Regions from separate parts of the Paenibacillus sp. FSL H7-0737 genome, predicted to be linked through region 1. Evidence: a T-box and tRNA genes for the amino acid it is inferred to sense, from the RefSeq annotation. Region 1 holds a T-box; the other holds one or more tRNA genes.
What was found. A T-box is a leader RNA that pairs with one kind of tRNA and senses whether it is charged. The one in region 1 lies ahead of trpS (tryptophan--tRNA ligase), so its partner is inferred to be a tRNA-Trp.

Region 2: it encodes a tRNA-Trp, which carries the amino acid that the T-box ahead of trpS (tryptophan--tRNA ligase) is inferred to sense. The anticodon was not compared.

Annotation. Positions count from the first base shown of each region.
Region 1 is NZ_CP009279.1:2,846,328-2,850,044, forward strand. Features, by position in the region: gene H70737_RS12215 (aminopeptidase) at 1-931, shown strand, start outside; gene trpS (tryptophan--tRNA ligase) at 1,170-2,165, opposite strand; T-box leader at 2,268-2,551, opposite strand; gene H70737_RS12225 (hypothetical protein) at 2,753-3,178, shown strand; gene H70737_RS12230 (winged helix-turn-helix transcriptional regulator) at 3,235-3,603, opposite strand.
Region 2 is NZ_CP009279.1:5,825,388-5,829,104, reverse strand. Features, by position in the region: rRNA gene H70737_RS25450 (23S ribosomal RNA) at 1-223, shown strand, start outside; tRNA gene H70737_RS25445 (tRNA-Asn) at 284-359, shown strand; tRNA gene H70737_RS25440 (tRNA-Ser) at 363-455, shown strand; tRNA gene H70737_RS25435 (tRNA-Glu) at 473-547, shown strand; tRNA gene H70737_RS25430 (tRNA-Val) at 603-678, shown strand; tRNA gene H70737_RS25425 (tRNA-Met) at 696-772, shown strand; tRNA gene H70737_RS25420 (tRNA-Asp) at 799-876, shown strand; tRNA gene H70737_RS25415 (tRNA-Phe) at 887-962, shown strand; tRNA gene H70737_RS25410 (tRNA-Thr) at 983-1,058, shown strand; tRNA gene H70737_RS25405 (tRNA-Tyr) at 1,064-1,149, shown strand; tRNA gene H70737_RS25400 (tRNA-Trp) at 1,158-1,231, shown strand; tRNA gene H70737_RS25395 (tRNA-His) at 1,268-1,343, shown strand; tRNA gene H70737_RS25390 (tRNA-His) at 1,384-1,456, shown strand; tRNA gene H70737_RS25385 (tRNA-Gln) at 1,478-1,552, shown strand; tRNA gene H70737_RS25380 (tRNA-Gly) at 1,559-1,633, shown strand; tRNA gene H70737_RS25375 (tRNA-Cys) at 1,646-1,719, shown strand; tRNA gene H70737_RS25370 (tRNA-Leu) at 1,734-1,812, shown strand; gene H70737_RS25365 (AraC family transcriptional regulator) at 1,947-2,696, opposite strand; gene H70737_RS25360 (BMP family ABC transporter substrate-binding protein) at 3,023-3,717, shown strand, end outside.

The sequences.
Region 1 (3,717 bases):
TAAAGTACCAGATCCGGAATTGTTCAATGGTATTGATTCTTCCAAAGTGTCAAGAGCAGTTAAAGCGGCAGCTGTTGCTCGCAAAAACTACTCCAAATATACTCGTAATAGCAAAATTAGCTGGTCTCTCGTTAAGGCTCCAACGCGTGCTTGGGCGAACAAGGTGTTTGCTGATCTTCCAGAGGAAGAGCGAGTAGAGGCTATGTGGGAAGCGGTGTTCCAGATGAATCGTGTAGGTAGCGAGGATCCAGTTGCCGCATGGAGAGAGCATATCGGTCAATTGAAAGAAAGTCAGGATAGAATGAACGCTAAGCGTTATAAAAGCCTGCATTACCGCGCTCCGGGAACGGATCTGCATGTGGAGCTTCCAGAAGGACATTTATGGCGTGGAGGCGGCGGAGAGAATGATAAAGGCGTGTATTTCGTGGCTAATATGCCAACGGAAGAGATCTATTCCATGCCACATCGTACAGGTGTGAATGGTACCGTTAGAAGCACACTTCCATTGAATCTGAACGGACGTTTGGTAGAAGGCCTTTCCTTCACTTTTAAAGATGGAAAAGTAGTAGCATATGAAGCTGAATCCGGACGTGAGCATTTGACTTCGCTGCTGGCAACCGATGAAGGTGCATCCTATTTAGGAGAAGTGGCTTTAGTGCAGCATGATTCTCCAATCTCTCGCTTGAACCGAATTTTCTACAATACAGGGATTGATGAGAATGCCTCCTGCCATTTCGCGTTGGGAAGTGCTTATCCTGTCAATATTGAAGGCGGCACAAAGCTTACGAATGAAGAGCTTGTCGCACGAGGTGCTAATGTCAGCTTAACGCATGTCGATTTTATGATTGGTTCAGCTGAGCTGGATATTGACGGAGAATTGGCGGATGGTACGATTGAGCCGGTATTCCGTAAAGGGAATTGGGTGCTATAAGTGAAAATAAGGCCGTAATGATCCCTTGGGGGGAGGGTTACGGCCTTTTTTTGAAGAAAGGATTTACGTTATAGAAAGTATTTTTATATAGAAGCGGACAAGTATAAAGTCCTAACCCCTGGTCCAGAGTATAGCTTCAAGGAGGGATCGACGCTTGTAGCTGCAAGCGAAGCAAAAACAGCCGGCGCTCTCTCCAATAGAGAGTCCGGCGTTTTTTTATTGCCCTTAGAGATCAGTTTTATTTTGAAAAATAATTAAGGCCAATAGCCTCGCGTACTTCGGACATCGTTTCTTGAGCAATATCGCGGGCACGCTTAGTTCCGGATAATAAGATATCCTCAACAACCTTGGGTCTGGCAGCATAATAGGAGCGACGCTCACGCATTGGTTCAATTAGCTGGTCTAGAGCTGTCGTGATAAGCTGCTTACAGGCAGAACAGCTTATACTGCCACTTTCGCAGCTATCGTGAATTTCTGAGGCGCCATGCGAACGAACAGCACGATGATAAGCATAAATGGGACAAATATCTGGATGCCCAGGATCATTTTTATGAACACGGGCTGGATCGGTTGTGGCTTTACGGATCTTGAAGGTGATCTCTTCTTTCGTAGAGTCCAGCTCGATAGCATTGCCGAGGCTTTTACTCATTTTAGCATTGCCGTCTGTTCCTACTAGTCTTGGCGTCTCGCTGATGAGCGCTCTGGGCTCCACAAGGATGGGGCTGTACAGTTCGTTGAATCTACGTACGATTTTGCGGGTCAACTCCAGATGGGGAAGCTGGTCTTCTCCTACAGGAATAATCGTCGCTTTACAAAAGGTTATATCCGCAGCCTGGCTAACTGGATAACCTAGAAAACCATAATACAATTCATCTAAGCTGGAATTTTTCGATTCGGCTTTAATCGTGGGATTATGCCGTAAAGAATTCACAGTAACAAACATGGAGAATAGGACGGTCAGCTCAGCGATCTCAGGAACCATAGATTGAATAAATAGGGTGGCTTTATCTGGATTTATACCCGCCGATAAATAGTCCAGTGTGATTTCATTCAAGTTTTGACCAAGGTATTGAGGCCGATCAAAGTGAGTCGTTAGGGCTTGAATATCTGCTAGAAACACAAAAGTATCATATTGCTCCTGTAGAGTCACTCGGTTCTGTAAACTGCCCACGTAATGGCCAAGGTGCAGCTTTCCGGTCACTCGATCTCCAGTTAATACACGTTCTTTTATCATTTGAATTCCTCCTGTTTTGTCGCTTCTGATTAATATTGAGTCGCCACCACCAGCCATCATCCATGGCCATCACCTCCTTTAAATGACAAAAAAACCTCATCCAATAAGGACGAAGTTGTCGTGGTACCACCTTAAATGATCGCGCAACCAGGTTTCGTTAGTATTACGATCTTCTCTTACCGGTACGGAGAAGGTCTGAGACAATCTCGATACAGGTCCCTTGATAACGGCGGGAAACCCGGCTTTCCCTACAACATCAGCTAAGATGGTTCGGAAGAGCAACTCTAAAGGCCATTCGATCAAGCGCTGGACACCGGTTCGCAGCAGCCACCGGCTCTCTGAAGTCCATGTTCGATTGTCTACTTACCCTTTGTCTGCGTTGTTCATGATATTTTGGTAATTGTAATTCTGATAAGTGAGTTTGTCAATGGTTGGAAATTAGATGATGATACAGAGCATCTAGGTTTATATGATCTAGCAAAGTATCACTTAAATGTATATTATCATCAGCAATTAAGTCCAATCTATCATTGTTGATTCACAATATAATAATGTATAACCTTGTAATTGGAATGGAGTGATGATAAATGGCGACAAATATAAGTTATGGTTCACAGGCAAAAATCCCTTTAGACCCGTTTAATGCTGTTACAACGGTTGCAGGGATTCCTGGAGCTGGAGTGGGTCTTGCCACAGCGCAAGTAAATATTAGCCCAGCTAACCCAGCTTCTTTCTCTAGTAGAGTCGAGTTAAATGGTAGTTTTAGTCTTACTGCACTTGCTGATAGTCAATTTCTTGTTTTAATCCGACGTGCAGGAGTCGATATTTATAGCTCCTTTTTTCGTTTTACTACAATTACTGATATTCAATTAAATGTTCAGTGGGTTGATGGTCCTTATATTGGAGTCCACAATTATGAATTGGTAATTCAAAATGATAGCAACTTACCTATAAATCTATTTGGCCCCATATCATTCACAGCAACTGCTATTGGAGGAGACGGAGTAATTTAAGTTAAGGACAGTTAAATCAATCTGATTTAACTGTCCTTATTTTCATAGGGTAAAATTTATTTATTTAAAATGTTGTCCTCTAAAACAGCATATTTATCGCCATACTGCTTAATGATATGTTGTTCTCCCCAATTACATAGAGAAGTTAAAATGTCGCTTAAACTATCACCATACTCACTAAGCTCATATTCCACTTTGGGTGGAACCTGATTGTATACGATCCGGTTGATAATTCCATCGGCCTCAAGTTCGCGTAGTTGCTGGGTTAACATTTTTTGAGTAATTCCGGGCATTAACTGTTTTAGTTCCGATGTTCGCTTTTTGCCATGAGTTAAATGACACAAAATTACACATTTCCATTTCCCTCCAATTACTTCGAGTGTGGCCTCAACAGAAATATTGTATTTTTTCTTGATAGTTGTCATGATATCCTCCAATGTATGGGTACTTTTTAGTACCTATGGTACTTTTAAGTGCGTACTGTTGATTATGTCCAATTTTACTTATCATAACATTTATCGTTCTTTTTTTATAGAATG
Region 2 (3,717 bases), 3.0 Mb from region 1:
GGATGGACGTACCGCTGGTGCACCAGTTGTTTCGCCAGAAGCATGGCTGGGTAGCTACGTACGGACGGGATAAGCGCTGAAAGCATCTAAGCGTGAAGCCCCCCTCAAGATGAGATTTCCCAATTAGTAAGACCCCTTGAAGACGACGAGGTAGATAGGTTGGAGGTGGAAGTGCAGTAATGCATGGAGCTGACCAATACTAATCGGTCGAGGGCTTATCCTACACTTAAGACGCAAATTCAATTCGGATTCAGTTTTCAGGCATCAAGCCTGGTATGAATATTCCCTGATAGCTCAGTTGGTAGAGCACTCGACTGTTAATCGAGTTGTCACAGGTTCGAGTCCTGTTCGGGGAGCCATATGGAGAGGTGTCCGAGTTTGGCCGAAGGAGCACGATTGGAAATCGTGTAGGCGCCACAAGCGTCTCGAGGGTTCGAATCCCTCTCTCTCCGCCACAAATTTTACTTAGTATGGCCCGTTGGTCAAGGGGTTAAGACACCTCCCTTTCACGGAGGTAACATGGGTTCGAATCCCATACGGGTCACCAAATTTTCACTTGATTTTACATAGTGGACTTTGGTACAATAACAATTGTTGTTTATGGAGGCTTAGCTCAGCTGGGAGAGCATCTGCCTTACAAGCAGAGGGTCGGGGGTTCGATCCCCTCAGCCTCCACCATATTCATTTAAGAACGACGCGGGGTGGAGCAGCCCGGTAGCTCGTCGGGCTCATAACCCGAAGGCCGCAGGTTCAAATCCTGCCCCCGCAACCAATTTTCATTAAGAAATTATATCTTTTGGAACCGTGGTGTAGTTGGCCTAACATGCCTGCCTGTCACGCAGGAGATCGCGAGTTCGAATCTCGTCGGTTCCGCCATTTTTACCTTGGCTCGATAGCTCAGTCGGTAGAGCAGAGGACTGAAAATCCTCGTGTCGGCGGTTCGAATCCGTCTCGAGCCACCATATAGTATACAACTTAATATGCCGGTGTAGCTCAATTGGTAGAGCAACTGACTTGTAATCAGTAGGTTGGGGGTTCAAGTCCTCTCGCCGGCACCATCTTTGGGGGATTAGCGAAGTGGCCAAACGCATCAGACTGTAAATCTGCTCACGTACGTGTTCGGTGGTTCGAATCCATCATCCCCCACCATTTTTTTTAGGGGCATAGTTTAAAGGTAGAACAACGGTCTCCAAAACCGTTGGTGTGGGTTCAATTCCTGCTGCCCCTGCCAATCTTTATCTAAAGTCTTTCTCTAAAGTTTAATATGGCGGTCGTGGCGAAGGGGTTAACGCACCGGTTTGTGGATCCGGCATTCGTGGGTTCAAGTCCCATCGGTCGCCCCATTTACTTTAAGAAGAACAGCAACAATATTAGTTTAATATGGCGATTGTGGCGAAGTGGTTAACGCACCGGATTGTGGTTCCGGCATTCGTGGGTTCGAGACCCATCAGTCGCCCCTTTTATTTTAAAATGTTATTGGGGATTAGCCAAGCGGTAAGGCAACGGACTTTGACTCCGTCATGCATAGGTTCAAATCCTATATCCCCAGCCATTTTATGCGGACGTGGCTCAGCGGTAGAGCATCGCCTTGCCAAGGCGAGGGTCGCGGGTTCGATTCCCGTCGTCCGCTCCAAAGTTTTCATATGGCGCCATAGCCAAGTGGTAAGGCAAAGCTCTGCAAAAGCTTTATCCCCAGTTCAAATCTGGGTGGCGCCTCCATTAATTTCATATGTGCCGGCGTGGCGGAATGGCAGACGCGCTCGACTCAAAATCGAGAGGGAAACCGTGGAGGTTCGAGTCCTCTCGCCGGTATATCAAAAAGGTTTGTAAAGTCGCTTGTATAAGCAACTTTACAAACCTTTTTTCTTTGTCTTTGAGCTTTTTATTCTTAAGCCGTTGAATTAGAGGCGTCTCTAATCAACGGCCTTTTTGTGTGGAGTTTTGTTTTATTGACTGCTTAGTCGGAATGCTCGTGGGGTGAGACCAATTTCACGTTTAAACATATTGCAGAATTGGGCGTCATTCACAAACCCAGCAGCAGCTGATACTTCAGAGATATGCATTTGGGTATGTTGCAAGAGAGACTTTGCATAATCCAGACGTTTCAATAGTAGATAGCGCAGAGGTGAAGAACCGAATCGTTCTTTAAATAAATGGCGGAAACGATCATAGCTGTATCCAGACATCTCTGAAAGTGTTGCGACCGATAGCTTATGGCGGTAATGCTCATTCATATAGTTTAGAACATATTGGACTCTGTCTTCCGTTGGTGATTGAAACCCAGAGGCACTAAGAAGCCGTATCAGATGAACAGTGATTTCGCTCATTTGCAGGTTCAATAGTTCAGAGAATCCATCTTGTTTGCGCGTAAACTCTGCTTTCATTCGAAGCAAGATCTGTAGAACAGTATGGTCTTTATCATCTTCATATACGCCTTGCAAATTCTCCATATTTGGGTGATTTGAATGGAAGCCTACAAATAGTATAGTAGCATCCTCGCGATGATTCTCATCATGTTTATGATTGGGTGGTATCAGCGCGAATGAAGAAGAACGAAAATGATAACTTCGCGAACCTACATTGGTAGTTCCTAAGCCGTTTAAATAATAGACTAGTTCATAACATTCATGCTGGTGTGGTGGAATATAGGTATTAACCTCATGTGCTGCATTTACAATATATAGAACACGATCCATGATGACCCTCCAATAATTATGTTTTAGCCGAATCGTACAAAAATATGACCGAAATCATATAATTATTTTCATTAATATTTGATATGATCGTATCAAGAAATCCGAAGATTAGCAACCTGACTGGCCATCTCGTTCGGGAATTAGTCGGATTATTCGTAAAAATTATAATTTTATCTCTTTTTTTGAGTGTATTCGTTAAAATCATTAAAATTTTGACAATGTTACATGAAAAATGAGAGTTTCCATCTAAATCGTGAAATATACAACGGACTAAGAAGGAGAACCTCTCAAATTACTAACCAACTATAAATAGGGGGAATAGAAAAATGAAAAAGAAAGTTCTTTCTTTGTTGTTACTAGTAGTAATGGTAATGGTCACAGCCTGTGGAAATAATACGTCGAGTAATGGATCTTCCGCGAATGCAGGATCTAACGCAGCTGAAGGTGGAGAAACAGGTTCAGGGGATAAACTCAAAGTAGTACTTCTGATTCCAGGAACGCTTGGAGATAAATCTTTCTTTGACTCTGCGAATAGCGGTTTGCAAAAGGTTAAGGATGAACTGGGTGCAGAAACAAAAGTTGTAGAAATGGGTGTCGATAAAACGAAATGGGAGCCTACGTTTAACGATATCGCCGCTGAGGACTGGGATGTTATTATTTCTGGCGGATCAGAAATTACAGAGATGTTTAATGCAACGGCTGAATTATATCCTGACAAAAAGTTCATTAACTATGATACCGATATAGATGAAGCACCAGAGAATATGTACAACATGTCTTATGCAACAAATGAAGTATCTTTTCTAGCAGGTGCTGTAGCGGCGCTAGCTACACAATCGGATATGGAAAATGCTAATCCTGAGAATGTGATCGGTTTTGTAGGCGGCATGGATATTCCAGGAATTAACGCTTTCTTGGTAGGCTACATTCAGGGCGCTCAATATGTTGATCCTGATGTGAAGGTCGCTGTATCATATGCTGGCGATTTCGTTAACCCGGCTAAGGGCAAGGAGCTTTCGCT